4 regions of the Hydrogenophaga taeniospiralis genome follow, and region 3 is predicted to be linked to each of the others. Evidence: predicted binding sites of a transcription regulator. Region 3 holds the regulator's gene; each other region holds the start of a gene.
What was found. The regulator sigma-54, encoded in region 3, starts transcription at its own class of promoters, with help from an activator protein. The targets are predictions, from matches to a motif close to TGGCANGNAANCTGCTTT.

Region 1 (3,383 bases), 1.1 Mb from region 3:
GCTCCTGGTTGATGTCCAGCCAGGGCATGCGCGCCTTGAGCGCGACGAACTGCGAGCGCCCGCCCGACAACATGATGTCGGCCTTGGCGTCGCGCAACATGGCGTACATCTCGCGCGGCGTCATGTCGTCGATCATGTGGGCGTCGGCGCCCTCGCCCATGATCTCCTTGATCTTTTCCTTGTCTTCTTTCGTGCTCTTCTTGACGCTGGTGCCGACGATCTCCATGCCGCCCTCCTGCAGCGCCGCCACCACCGACCAGGACTTCACCCCGCCCGTGATCAGCAGCACGCGCTTGCCCTGCAGGCGCTTCCGGTACCCGGCGATGCGCTTCCAGGCGCGCGCCTCCTCCACCTCGATCAGGCGCTCGGTGCGATCGATCAGATCGTCGGGCGCGCCTTGCTTCACCAGCAGGCTGGCGATCTGGCGCAGGGTCTCGCTCATGTCGCCGATGCCGTAGAACGAACCCTCGAAGTACGGAATGCCCCAGCGCTGCTCCATCTTGGTCGCGATGTTGATCATCGACTTGGAGCACACCATCATGTTCACCTTGGCGCGGTGGGCGCTGGCGATCTCGTTGTAGCGGCCGTCGCCCGAGATGCACGAGAGGATGCGGATGCCCAGAGCGTCGAGCAGCGGTTTGACCTGCCAGAGTTCACCCACCAGGTTGTATTCGCCAATGATGTTGATGTCGTACGGCGTGGTGAACGCCGGCTCGCGCGTGCCGATCACGTAATCAAGCAGCGCTTCGGCCCCCAGCTTGTTGCCCAGGTTTTTCGGGCCGGCGAAACCCGGCGCGTTGACCGGGATCACCGGCTTGCCGAACTTCGCGCTGGCGCGCTGGCACACCGCCTCGATGTCGTCGCCCACCAGCGCCGTAACGCAGGTCTGGTAGACGAACACCGCGGGCGGGTCGTACTTTTCAATGATCTCGCGGATGGACTTGAACAGGCGCTTCTCGCCACCGTAGATCACGTCGAGTTCGCTGATGTCGGTGGTGAAGCCGCTGCGGTAGAGCTGCGAGCCCGACGACGCGCTGTGCCGGTTGTCCCACGAGTTGCCCTCGCAGGCGATCGGGCCATGCACCAGGTGCGCCACGTCCACCACCGGCTGCAGCGCGATCTTGGCGCCGTCGAACGCGCAGCCACCGGCCGCCGCGCCAGGCGAGAGCTGCTTGGTGCAACCCTTCTTGCGCTCCTTCTCACTCTTGCCCTGGTTCTTGTCGCAACCGGGCTCTTCGAACACTTCGGCGATCTTGGCCTTGAGCGATACAGACATGGCGGACTCCAGAGAAGTGGGTTGTGGTCCTCGTTGCAATTTGGGTGCCAGCCGAAAAACGCCGTGTGAAGGCCCGTTCTGCCGTCCCAGGCGGTTCAAGCGCTTTTGCTGTGGCGGTTTTGGAGGGATTGCGACGGCGGTTTTCCGACATCGGGCGAGGGGCTCCGAGCCCGAGAGAACGCTGAAGAGATGCTTGCGGATGCGCGCCCGCTGTCGGGGGGTGCAGGGCGGAAAACGCAGACGGCCCGACAGCGCTGCGTCAGTTGTCGTCGGCCAGCACTTCCAGCGCCACCAACTGCTCGTAGAGCGCACGCCGCGCGTGCCAGTGCGCCTGGCCAGCGATGCGCGGGTCGGCGCCTTCGAACGCGCCGATGGCGTCGCGGTCGCCGTGGTAGATGCAGGTGAACCCGCCGCGCGCGGCCAGCGCGGCTTCGTGGGCGGCGGTCTCGCTCACGGGCTCGGCGCTCAGCACGCCGGCTCCGAGCAGGTGGTCGGCCCGGTACAGAGCGATGTCCCAGCCGTGGCTGTCGCCCAGCGCGCAGATGGCCGGGTAGCGCTCGCGCGCCAGTGCATCCACCTCGGCGTGGCCGAGGTCTTCGAGCAGGCGCCGCGCGGTCAGCTGGTCGTGGATCTCCCAGGGTTCCAGCGGGTCGCCGGCCGCGACCTTGCGAGCGAAGTCCGCCGCGTCGTAGGCGAACCAGGCGCGCGGCGCGGCGTGTTCGGGCACTTCCACCACATAGATCATGGTCTTCTCCGATGGCCGTGGTCGAAGTTCAACGCCACTTCAGTTGCCCATGCCGCCGGAGCGCCACCCATGGGCATGAAGCGGACCAACCCAGGGTACCGCCGGACGGCCAGTGCCGCCCCTGGGGGGTCGCGCGAAGCGCGGCAGGGGGGGCTTCACTCCACACCATCGGCGGCCGTCTTGGTCCACACGGCCTTGCGGATGCGCTGCGTGATGCCGGCGGGGCTGGCGTCGAAGTGGCGTTGCGCGGCCGACAGCGCGCCCTGCGCCACGGCGGCCTCGGCCAGCGTCAGCGGCAGGCGCCCCGCCACATGCGAGGCCCCGGGCACCGCCTGCGCGATGGCCTGGCGGTTCGGGTGTTCATCCAGCGGGATCAGGCTGTCGGTTTCCCGCACGCCGCCCAGACAGACCCAGCCATCGATCACCTCGACCTTGCGACCGTCCAAGGTGGTCTTGACGTGGACCACGTCCAGCGCCGGACGGGTTGTCGAGTCCACAAGCACAGGTGAGGAACTGAACGTCGCATTGGCCATAAAGCACCTCGAAAAGATAGGAAGGAACCCCGCGCCCCACCCAGGCCGCCGCAGAACCGGCTTTGCCGGGCTGCCAGCGGTGCCCCCTGGGGGGTGACGCGCACAGCGCGGCGCGGGGGGGATCCACATCCTTGCCGCCGCGGAACGGGTTTAGCCCGGCCGCCAGCGGCGCCCCCCGGGGGGTGACGCCGAAGGCGGCGCAGGGGGGTCACCGAATAATGTCGTAGCTGTAGTCCGTCTTACCCGCCACGATGGTGTTCGCGTCCAGCGTCTCGAAGAACTCGTCGAGCAGGGTGACCAGCACGCGCATGCCGCCTTCGTAGCCCCAGGTGGGGAAACGGTGGTAGTGGTGGCGATCGAAGATCGGGAACACCATGCGCACCAGCGGCGTCTTGGTGTCGCGCTCCAGGTACTTGCCGTAGGTGTTGCCGATCAGGAAATCCACCGGCTCGGTGAACAGCAGCGAACGCAGGTGCCACAGATCGCGCTTGGGGTAGACCTTGCAGCCCGCGCCGTAGGGCGAGGCGTCGAACAGGGCTTGCACCTTGGCGGCCCAGGTTTCGGTGCCGTTGGTGGCCAGCACGTGGGCCGGCTCGGCGCCGAGCTCCAGCAGGAACTGCGTGTAGCCCAGCAGCTGGTCCGGGTCGCCATACAGCGCATAGCGCTTGCCGTGCAGATGGGCCTGGCTGTCGGCCATGGCGTCCACCAGCTCGCCGCGTTCTTTCTCCAGCTCGGCCGGGATCGGCTTGCCGGTCAGGCGCGAGATCTCCATCAGGAACTGGTCGGTGCCGGCCACGCCGATGGGGGCGTTGAGCGTGACGACTTCCTG
Region 2 (3,383 bases), 2.9 Mb from region 3:
GCAGGGATTTCATCGCGGCTTCGAGGGCCTGGCCCAGTTCCTTGTTCGCCGACTTGATCGCCATGCCCACGGGCCAGCCGGTGTCGGCGATGCCGTTGTTGAAGTTGATCTTGCTGATGCGGAACTGTCCCGCGCTGTCCGGGTGGCGCGACAGCACCGATTCGGCCTGCGCCCGCGTCACGAAGGCCGCCGCCACTTTGCCGTCCACCGCGGCCTGGACCGCCTCGGTGCCGGTGTTGTGGATCGAGACCTGCGTGCGCAGCAGCCCCCCGCCATAACCCATGAGCACGCTGGCCGCGCCCGCGCCGCGCTCGGCCGCCAGCGGCAGGCCCTTGAGGTCTTCGGGGGCCGCCGCGCTGGGCAGGCGCCGCGTGTCGTGCACCAGCACCAGCGACTGCCGCATGTACGGCTCCAGGATCCGCACCTGGGGGTTCTTCTGCGCCAGGTATTTGTCGGCGGGCACCTGCAGCATCACGTCGGCCGGGCCGTAGCCCAGGTAGTGCCCCTTCCAGACCATGTTGCGCAGGTCGTCGCCCATGTTCTCGCCGGCATCGAAGGGCAGCAGCGAGAGCTTGAGGCCCAGTTGCCGGGCCAGCGCCTCGGCCAGGGCCACGTCCAGCCCTTTCATGTCGGTCACGGCACCGTCGGAAAACGGCGCGTTGTCCTTGTACACCGCGACCTTGAGCGCGCCGCTGGCGCGGATGCGGGCCAGGTCGCTGAGCTCGGTCTGTGCCTGCGCGGGCGACACCGCGGCCAGCAGGGGCAGCAGCGCGCCGCCCAGCACCTGCCGGCGGTTGAGCGCCGAGGCGGCGGGGGTTGAGGTGTTTCGCATGGTGTCTGTCTCCGGTGGGTGGAAGGCTCGGTCTGTGCCGGCTCGGCGTTCGACATGGAAAGGCGTGGGTCCGGGCGGTTGAGCCCGGACGAGACGGGCGGACTCAACCGACAGGCGCTCAGGGCTCGCGACGGGTTTCAATGTAGGTGCGGATCGACCAGATGGCTTCCTGTGACAGCGTACCTTCGAACGGGGGCATGTAGACGCGGCCGTCGCGCACGCGCCCGCGCCGCACGGTGGAGAGGAAGTAGTCGTCCATCTCCTTGAAGCAGGTGGCTTTCTTCTCGGCGTCGGCGAAGCCGGTGCAGTCGCTGTCGAGCTTGCGCAGGTCGGGCGAGATGCCGCCCGAGATGGCTTCGAGCCCGTGGCAGCGGGCGCAGTTCTGGTTGTAGGCCGAGGTGCCGATGCGCAGCGCTTCACCGCGGGCCGGGTTCTGTTCGTTGTAGGGGTTGGCGTCGAGCCACTTGGCGCCGAGCTGGGGCAGTGTGCTGGTGTCCACGGCCTGGGGCGTCACGTCGCCGTGGGCCATCACGGCGGCGGTCACGAGGGCGCTGGCGGCCAGGGCGACGACGCGCAGTGCGCCACGCGCGGCAGGGGGGAAGGAAAGGAATTTCATGGGGCTTGTCTCCGGTTGTCAGGGTGATTCAAGCTTGTGGGTAGCAAATAGCAGGCCACCAACGCCATCGCCCCCGAATGCCCCGCCGGGGCTTGTGTTCGCCCTACAAGGCCCTGCCTCGCAAAGTGTTCCAAATTGAATCAGTTGCGCCGTGAGGGACAGGCCGCGTGACACAACGGCGGAGCCGTTTCCCGGCTTTCCGGGCGAAGGCGCCCCCCGGGGGCGGTGGCGGGTTACTTGCTATGTCCCTGTTGGAGACAACAGGCACGCGCAGTATCACACCGGGAATACCAGTGTTGCTTCGCGGGACATAACTGATGAGAATCACATGAGCCAAGACCCACAGAAGACCGAAGAGAACGCACCCCGGGAGGCATCGCAAGATCCGCGATGGCCGATGGACTACTGGGGGGGACTTCCCTCGGACCCAGGAGACGACATGAGTGCCGCCATGTACACGCGCCCCATCGGGAGAGGCGCCGAGCCTGCGCCGCCCGCCGCCTCAGCCGAGGCGGGGCCGGACCCGATCGTGCAGTCGCACCAGCGGTCCCAGGCGTATGGCATCACCGCCAACACCGAGCCCGACTTCTCAAGCCCGGGCCGCGTGGCGCTGACCGAGGCCCTGGACGAAAACCGTTTTCTGTTCCAGCACGCCGCGCCCGTCATGGAGACGCTGTACGACCAGATCGTCAACACCCACAGCATGGTGCTGCTGACCTCGGCCAAGGGCATGGTGCTGCACTCGCTGGGCGACACCGACTTCCTGGAAAAAGCCTCGCGCGTGGCACTCACGCCGGGCATGGACTGGTCGGAGCAGACCAAGGGCACCAACGCCATCGGCACCGCGCTCACCGAGGAAGAAGCGCTCACGGTGCACGGCAACCAGCACTACCTGAACGCCAACAAGTTCCTCACCTGTTCGGCCGCGCCCATCTTCGACCCCTACGGCCAGGTGATCGGCGCGCTCGACGTCACGGGCGACCACCGCAGCTTTCACCAGCACACGCTGGCGCTGGTGCGCATGTCGGCGCAGATGATCGAGAACCACATGTTCGCCGACATCTTCCCCAAGGCGATCCGCATCCACTTCCACACGCGCTCCGAATTCCTCGGCACCCTGGTCGAGGGCATCGCGGTGTTTTCGCCCGAGGGGCGCTTCATCTCGGCCAACCGCAGCGCGCAGTTCCAGATCGGGCTGCCCTTCGCCGCGCTCAAGGCCCACACCTTTTCCTCGCTGTTCGGCCTGCCGATCTCGGCGCTGTTCGAGCTGTTCAGCGGCGCCATGCCCAACCCGAAACAGCTGTGTCTGCACAACGGGGTGTCGGTGTGGTGCCGCGCCAAGATCAAGCAGGCCAACCCCTGGTCCTCGGCCAAGCCCATGGGGCAGGACCAGGAGCCCGCTGCCGAGGCCCAGGCCGGCGCGCCCGCCGCACCGTTCAAAACCAGCGTGAAGAAAATGCAGTTCTCCACCCTGCACTACCTGGACACGGGCGACCCCCAGGTGTCCAACGTGATCCACAAGCTGCGCATGGTCTCGGGCAAGGACATCCCGGTCATGATCCTGGGCGAGACCGGCACCGGCAAGGACCTGCTGGCCCAGGCCATCCACGGCGACTCGCCGCGTTCGGCGCAGCCCTTCGTGTCGGTGAACTGCGCCTCCATCCCCGAAACGCTGATCGAGTCCGAGCTCTTCGGCTACGAAGAAGGCGCGTTCACCGGTGCGCGCAAGAAGGGCTCCATCGGCAAGATCCTGCAGGCGCATGGCGGCACGCTGTTCCTCGACGAGATCGGCGACATGCCCAAACACCTGCAGGCGCGGTTGCTGCGCGTGCTGCAGGAGCGCCGGGTCAGCCCGCTGGGCGCGGGCAAGGAAGTGGACGTGGACGTGGCCGTGGTCTGCGCCACCCACAAGAACATCAAGGACATGATCGCGCG
Region 3 (3,383 bases):
CACCGTCAAGGGCGGTGTGAGCAACCGCACGGCGGCCAATCCCTCGGGCCGGGTGCGCGCCATGCTCACGCCCATCCCCGACGAAGAGAAGGCGCCCGCGAAGCCCGCAGCGCCGGCCGATCCGGCCAAATTGCGCCCCAGCGAACAGCTCAACGAGAAAAACAAGTGACCGCAGCAGGTTTGGGCAGCGTGCCCGCTCCCATGGCCGTGCGCAGTCAACTGGAGGTGCACGGACTGCAGAAGGCCTACGGCAGCCGCAAGGTGGTCAAGAGCGTTTCACTCACGGTGGACAAGGGTGAGGTGGTGGGTCTGCTGGGCCCCAACGGCGCGGGCAAGACCACCTCGTTCTACATGATCGTGGGGCTGTTGCGCGCCGACGGCGGCGAGATCCTGCTGGACGGGCAGCGCATCGAGGCGCTGCCCATTCACCGGCGGGCCCGGCTGGGCCTGGGCTACCTGCCGCAGGAAGCCTCCATCTTTCGCAAGCTCACGGTGGAGCAGAACGTGCGAGCCGTGCTGGAGTTGCAGCGCGACGAGGACGGCAAACCCCTGTCCGCCACCGAGATCACGCACCGGTTGGACGAGCTGCTCAAGGACCTGCGGGTGGACCATCTGCGCGACTCGCCCGCGCCCTCGCTCTCCGGCGGGGAGCGGCGCCGGGTGGAGATTGCCCGCGCGCTGGCCACCCGGCCGCGCTTCATTCTGCTGGACGAACCGTTTGCCGGTATTGATCCGATCGCCGTGATCGAGATCCAGCACATCATTGGCTTCCTGAAATCGCGTGGCATCGGGGTACTGATCACCGACCACAACGTGCGCGAGACCCTGGGTATCTGCGATCACGCCTACATCATCAGCGACGGACAGGTGCTCGCCAGCGGCACCACGGCCGAGATCGTGGAGAACGCCGAAGTGCGCCGGGTGTACCTCGGCGAGCATTTCAGGATGTGATGCATGGGGCGCTTGTGTGTCTCATGCCCGCCGGCCCGACCCGGCTCCCGCACCGCTGCGCGACCCGCGCGCCGGGTCGCTGTCCCTCCGTTTTGCCGGCCTGACGCATGAAACAAGGCCTGTCGCTGCGCGTCTCCCAGCATCTGGCGCTCACGCCCCAGCTGCAGCAGTCGATCCGTCTGCTGCAGCTGTCCACGCTGGAGATGGCGCAGGAGGTCGAGCAGATGCTCGACGAGAACCCGTTTCTGGAGCGCACCGAGGAGCTCGCCGAACGCGAGGCGTTTGGTCTGGAGCAGATCGACGCGCCGGTGAGCGCGGGCGAGCAGATCGCCGAAGCCACGGTGGCGGCTGCCAGCGACCTGGCCCCGGCCGCCGAATTCGACGGCCCGTTGCCGCCTGCGTCGTCCACCGTGTCGCCGGTCGACGGCGGCGAAGGCGGTGAGGGCGAGGCGCTGGAGAGCCGGCTCGATGGCGCCGCGCCGATGGAAGAGAGCTGGGAAGGCGACGGCACGGTCGAGATGGCGCCCGATGACAGCGAGTGGGGCGGCGACGCGCCGCCGCGCAACAACAACTCGTCGGGCGACGACGACGAAACCGCCAGCGCCGCCGACCTCGCGCGCGTGCCCGTCAGCCTGCAGGACCACCTGCACGACCAGGCCCGCTGCCTGCGCCTGAGCGACGAGGACAGCGCCGCGCTGTATTTCCTGATCGAGTCGCTCAACGACGACGGTTACCTCGAAGAGCGCCTGTCCGAGCTGGCTGGCGCCTGGTTGCGGCTCTCGGCCCCGCCGGGCAAGCCGGTCGATCCGCAGGAGCACCTGGAGGAACTCGAAGCGCTCGAACAGCGCCTGGGCGTGGCGCTGCAGCTGCTGCAACACATGGAGCCTTCGGGTGTGGGCGCGCGCGACCTGGGCGAATGCCTGCGCCTGCAGATCCTGGAGCTGCGCAACAGCCCCGAGGCGCGGGCCGCGCTGGCCATCTGCAGCCAGCCGCTGGAGCTCATGGCCAAGCGCGACATCAAGCGCCTGTGCAACCTGTGTGGCCTGGACGACGCCACCGTGCGCGCCGCCCTGGCCTTGATCGCCCGGCTCGAACCCAAGCCCGGGCGCCGCTTCGTCGATGTCGAGCGCAACGTGGTCGTGCCCGACGTCATCGTCACCCGCGCCGGGCGCGGCTTCAAGGTCCAGCTCAACGCCGAGGTCATGCCGCGCCTGCGCGTGCACGACGTGTACGCCAATGCCATGCGGCAGAACCGGGGCGGACGCGACAACGGCGGCGAAGCCGGCCACGCCGCCATGCAGCAGCGGCTGCAGGAAGCCCGCTGGTTCATCAAGAACATCCAGCAGCGCTTCGACACCATCCTGCGCGTCTCCAGCGCCATCGTCGAGCGCCAGCGCAACTTCTTCATGCACGGCGAACTCGCCATGCGCCCGCTGGTGCTGCGCGAGATCGCCGACGAACTCGGCCTGCACGAGTCCACCATCAGCCGCGTGACCACCGCCAAATACATGGCCACGCCCTTCGGCACCTACGAACTGAAGTATTTCTTCGGCTCCAGCCTGGGCACCGAAACCGGCGGCAACGCATCGAGCACTGCGGTGCGCGCGCTGCTCAAGCAATTCATCGCCTCCGAAGAGCCGGGCAAGCCGCTGTCGGACAACCAGCTCTCCGACCTGCTGCGCGAGCAGGGCATCGAGTGCGCGCGCCGCACCGTGGCCAAGTACCGTGAGGCCTTGCGCATCGCGCCAGCGAACCTGCGCAAAGCGCTCTGAACACCCCCTGCCGTGAACCAACTCCAACTCTTTCTTCCCTGCGCCGCCGGCGTCGAGGACTTCCTCGCCGCCGAGGTGCAGCGCATCACCAACGAGCCGCTGGCTTTCAAGGCGCGTGGCGGCGTGGGGGTGCGGGCATCGTGGCGCGACGCCATGCGCCTGAACCTGCACAGCCGCCTGACGCAGCGCGTGCTGGTGCAGCTCTGGCACGGCGAGTACCGCAACGAGAACGACCTGTACAACGCCGCGGGCGACGTGGCCTGGGAAATCTGGTTCACCCCGGCGCAGACCATCAAGGTCGAGATCACCGCGCAGCACAGCCCGCTGACCTCGCTCAACTTTGCCGCGCTCAAGATCAAGGACGCCATCTGCGACCGCTTCCGTGCCAAGCGCGGCGAGCGCCCCAGCGTGGACACCACCTGGCCCGACGTGCGCATCTACGCCCACCTCACCACCGACAGCGTCACGCTCTACATCGACACCTCGGGTGAGCCGCTGTTCAAGCGCGGCTGGCGCGAAGACAAGGGCGACGCGCCGCTGAAGGAAACCCTGGCCGCCGCCATGATCGCCGCCACCGGCTGGGACGCCTGCGCCGACCAGCCGCTCGACGACATTCCCCCGCTCTACGACCCCTGCTGCGGCAGTGGCACGGTGGTGATC
Region 4 (3,383 bases), 1.4 Mb from region 3:
GGGTGAACACGCGGCGCAGGCGCGCACGCTCCAGCTCGTCGTCGAGCTTGGCGTCGAAAGGGTCCACGTTCACCGGCAGGCGGCGTTCGCGCCAGAGGTAGTACCAGGTGTCCTCGTAGCCGGGGGTGATGTACTGCGTGGACAGGCCGAGCTGGCGAGCCAGTGCCTGCGTGAAGCGGCGCGCATCGTCGGCGTCGTATGTCGCGGCGTCGCGTTCGTCGGCCAGCAGGGCCGGGTTGTTCCAGCAGGGCTCGCCGTCGGCGCGCCAGAACACCGAAAGCGCCCAGCGCGGCAGCTGTTCGCCCGGGTACCACTTGCCCTGGCCCATGTGCACGAAGCCGCCCGCGCCGTAGTGCTCGCGCAGCCGGCCCAGCAGCTCGGTGGCGTAGCCGCGTTTGGTGGGGCCGAGCGCGTCGGTGTTCCATTCGGCGGCGTCGCGGTCGGCCGTGGCCACGTAGGTGGGTTCACCGCCCATGGTCAGGCGCACGTCGTGTTTCTCCAGGTCGGCGTCCACCTTCTGGCCCAGCGCCACCACACCGGCCCACTGTTCTTCGGTGTAGGGCTTGGTCACGCGCGGTGATTCGTAGACGCGCGTCACGCCCATGTGGTGCTCGAACTCGACCTCGCACTTGTCCATGGCGCCTTCGACCGGCGCGGCGCTCGAGGGCTGCGGCGTGCAGGCCAGCGGAATGTGGCCTTCACCGGCCAGCAGGCCCGAGGTCGGGTCCAGGCCGATCCAGCCGGCGCCGGGCAGGAACACCTCGCACCAGGCGTGCAGGTCGGTGAAGTCTTTCTCAGGGCCGCTGGGGCCGTCGATGGCTTTCACGTCCGGGGTCAGCTGGATCAGATAGCCCGAGACGAAGCGCGCGGCCAGGCCGAGGTGGCGCAGCATCTGCACCAGCAGCCAGCCGGTGTCGCGGCAGGAGCCGCTCTTGAGCTTGAGCGTTTCTTCGGGTGTCTGCACGCCCGGCTCCATGCGGATGGTGTACGAGATGTCGCGCTGGAGCATCTGGTTGATGTCCACCAGGAAGTCGATGGTGCGGCGCTTCTTCACGTCCACCCGGGCCAGGTAGGCCTTGAGCTCTTCGGTCAGCGGCGCTGTGGCGAGGTAGGGCGCGAGTTCCTGCTGTTGCGAGGCGTCGTAGCTGAACGGGAATTCCTCGGCGCGCGGCTCCAGGAAAAAGTCGAACGGGTTGTGCACCGCCATTTCCACCACCAGGTCGATCGTGACCTTGAACTCGGTGGTGGGCTCGGGAAACACCAGGCGCGCCTGGTAGTTGGCGAACGGGTCCTGCTGCCAGTTGATGAAGTGGCCCGCCGGTTCGATCTTCTGCGAGTACGACAGCACCTTGGTGCGGCTGTGCGGCGCCGGGCGCAGACGCACCACCTGGGGACCGAGTTTGACCAGGCGGTCGTACCGATAATGGGTGATGTGGCTCAGGGCAACATGAATGGCCATGCTGGTGTCTTTCAACAGGGGGGTGAGAAAACAATGGATTCGCAGGCCAGGCATTGGTACGCGCGGCTGGCAGGCATGCTAGCAAGTCTTGCGCCAAATGGTGATGACAACCCTGCCGTTCGCAGTGGGCCGGGGTGCGACCAATGAGCCTGCGGCGCAGCGCCCAGGCCGGGCTGCCGGCCGGTGTGGCGGGCGTGGCCCTGCAGTTGCAGCAGGCTGGCCTGTGGCCCTGGGGTGGGTACCTCGGTGCCTTGTGCGTGGGCCTGCTGCTGGTGGGCTGGTTGTGGTGGCGCTTGCTGTCCGGGTGCGCCGTGCTAGGGCGGGGACGGGTCGGCGCGGCGCTGGGCCTGGTGGTGGTGATCACCGCGGGCCTGCTGACCGGCTTTGGCCTGACCGGCGTGCGCGCGGTCCACTTCGCGGCCGGGGCGCTGCAGCCCGGCCTGCAGGGCCTGGACATCGAGGTGACCGGCCGCGTGGCCTCGCTGCCGCAGCGCACTTCGCTGGGCGAACGCTTCGAATTGGCGGTGGAGACGGCCACGCGCAACGGACACCCGGTGCCGCTGCCCGGCCTGTTGCATCTGAGCTGGTTCCGCGGCGCCGGGCCCGGCGTGGCGCCGGCAGCGGCCGAACGCCCCGGCCCCAATCTGTTCGCTGGCGAGCGCTGGCGCTTCACGGTGCGCCTGCGCAGCCCGCACGGCGACGCCAACCCCCATGGTTTTGACCGCGAACGCTGGCTGTGGGAGCAGGGCGTGGGCGCCACCGGCTATGTGCGTGACGGCCCACGCGATCCACGGCCACAGCGGCTGGGCCGCACCCGCTGGCACCCGGTGGAGGCGGCACGCCAGTGGGTCAGCGAGCGCATCGAGCAGCGCGTGGACGATGGGCGCAGCGCCGGCGTGCTCGCCGCCCTGGTGGTGGGCGAGCAGAGCGCCATCGAGCGCGCCGACTGGGACCTGTACCGCAGCACCGGGGTGGCCCACCTGATGAGCATCTCCGGCCTGCACGTGACCATGTTCGCCTGGCTGGCCACGGCGCTCATCGGTGGCCTGTGGCGGCGGCTGGCCCGGGTCTGGCCTGGCGCGCTGCTGGCCGTTCCCACGCCGCTGGCGGCGGGCCTGGGCGGGGTGGCGCTGGCGGCGGCCTACGCACTGTTCTCTGGCTGGGGCGTGCCCTCGCAGCGCACTGTGGTCATGCTGGCCGTGGTGGTCGGCCTGCGGCTCTCGGGCCGGCACTGGCCCTGGCCCGCGGTGTGGCTGCTGGCCATGGTGGCGGTGCTGCTGCTTGACCCCTGGGCCTTGCTGCAGCCGGGCTTCTGGCTCAGCTTCGTGGCGGTGGGCATCTTGTTTGCCACCGACCCGGGCCGGCGCACCGCCCGCCAGGCTGCAGACGACGGGGCGCGCCCGCAGCGTGCGCTGCGCGCGGGCGGGGCCCTGTTGCGCGAGCAGGCGGTGGTGACGGTGGCGCTCGCGCCCTTGTCGCTGCTGCTGTTTGGCCAGTTCTCGGTGGTCGGCCTGCTGGCCAACCTGCTGGCCATTCCCTGGGTCACGCTGGTGATCACGCCACTGGCGATGTTGGGCGTGGCGCTGTCGCCGTTGTGGGACGCGGCGGCGCTGGCGGTGCAATGGCTGGGCGTGGGGCTGCAGTGGCTGGCCCAGTGGCCCTGGGCTTCGATCCACCGCGCGATACCGCCGGCGCCGCTGGCGCTCGCGGCCGTGCTGGGCGGTGCCCTGCTGGTGTTGCGCCTGCCCTGGGCGCTGCGCGGCGCCGGCCTGCTGCTGGTGTGGCCCGCGCTGCTGTGGACACCAGCGCGTCCGGCGCCGGGCCAGTTTGAGCTGCTGGCGCTGGACGTGGGGCAGGGCAGCGCGGTGCTGGTGCGCACCGCGGGCCACAGCCTGCTCTACGACACCGGGCCGCGCTACAGCCC

Region 1: a site for sigma-54 is predicted at 1,309-1,326, ahead of nifE (nitrogenase iron-molybdenum cofactor biosynthesis protein NifE). Genes of this name have one in related genera too.
Region 2: a site for sigma-54 is predicted at 1,489-1,506, ahead of pedF (cytochrome c-550 PedF). Genes of this name have one in related genera too.
Region 4: a site for sigma-54 is predicted at 1,538-1,555, ahead of KIH07_RS13570 (DUF2126 domain-containing protein). Genes of this name have one in related genera too.

Annotation. Positions count from the first base shown of each region.
Region 1 covers NZ_JAHBAG010000001.1:2,557,794-2,561,176, reverse strand. The annotation lists gene nifE (nitrogenase iron-molybdenum cofactor biosynthesis protein NifE) at 1-1,276, opposite strand, end outside; gene KIH07_RS12365 (hypothetical protein) at 1,536-2,021, opposite strand; gene KIH07_RS12360 (hypothetical protein) at 2,177-2,518, opposite strand; gene nifK (nitrogenase molybdenum-iron protein subunit beta) at 2,763-3,383, opposite strand, start outside.
Region 2 covers NZ_JAHBAG010000001.1:4,308,824-4,312,206, forward strand. The annotation lists gene KIH07_RS20630 (substrate-binding periplasmic protein) at 1-832, opposite strand, end outside; gene pedF (cytochrome c-550 PedF) at 951-1,448, opposite strand; gene KIH07_RS20640 (sigma-54-dependent Fis family transcriptional regulator) at 1,888-3,383, shown strand, end outside.
Region 3 covers NZ_JAHBAG010000001.1:1,455,969-1,459,351, forward strand. The annotation lists gene lptA (lipopolysaccharide transport periplasmic protein LptA) at 1-169, shown strand, start outside; gene lptB (LPS export ABC transporter ATP-binding protein) at 202-951, shown strand; gene rpoN (RNA polymerase factor sigma-54) at 1,059-2,723, shown strand; gene KIH07_RS07130 (THUMP domain-containing class I SAM-dependent RNA methyltransferase) at 2,736-3,383, shown strand, end outside.
Region 4 covers NZ_JAHBAG010000001.1:2,817,829-2,821,211, forward strand. The annotation lists gene KIH07_RS13570 (DUF2126 domain-containing protein) at 1-1,459, opposite strand, end outside; gene KIH07_RS13575 (DNA internalization-related competence protein ComEC/Rec2) at 1,603-3,383, shown strand, end outside.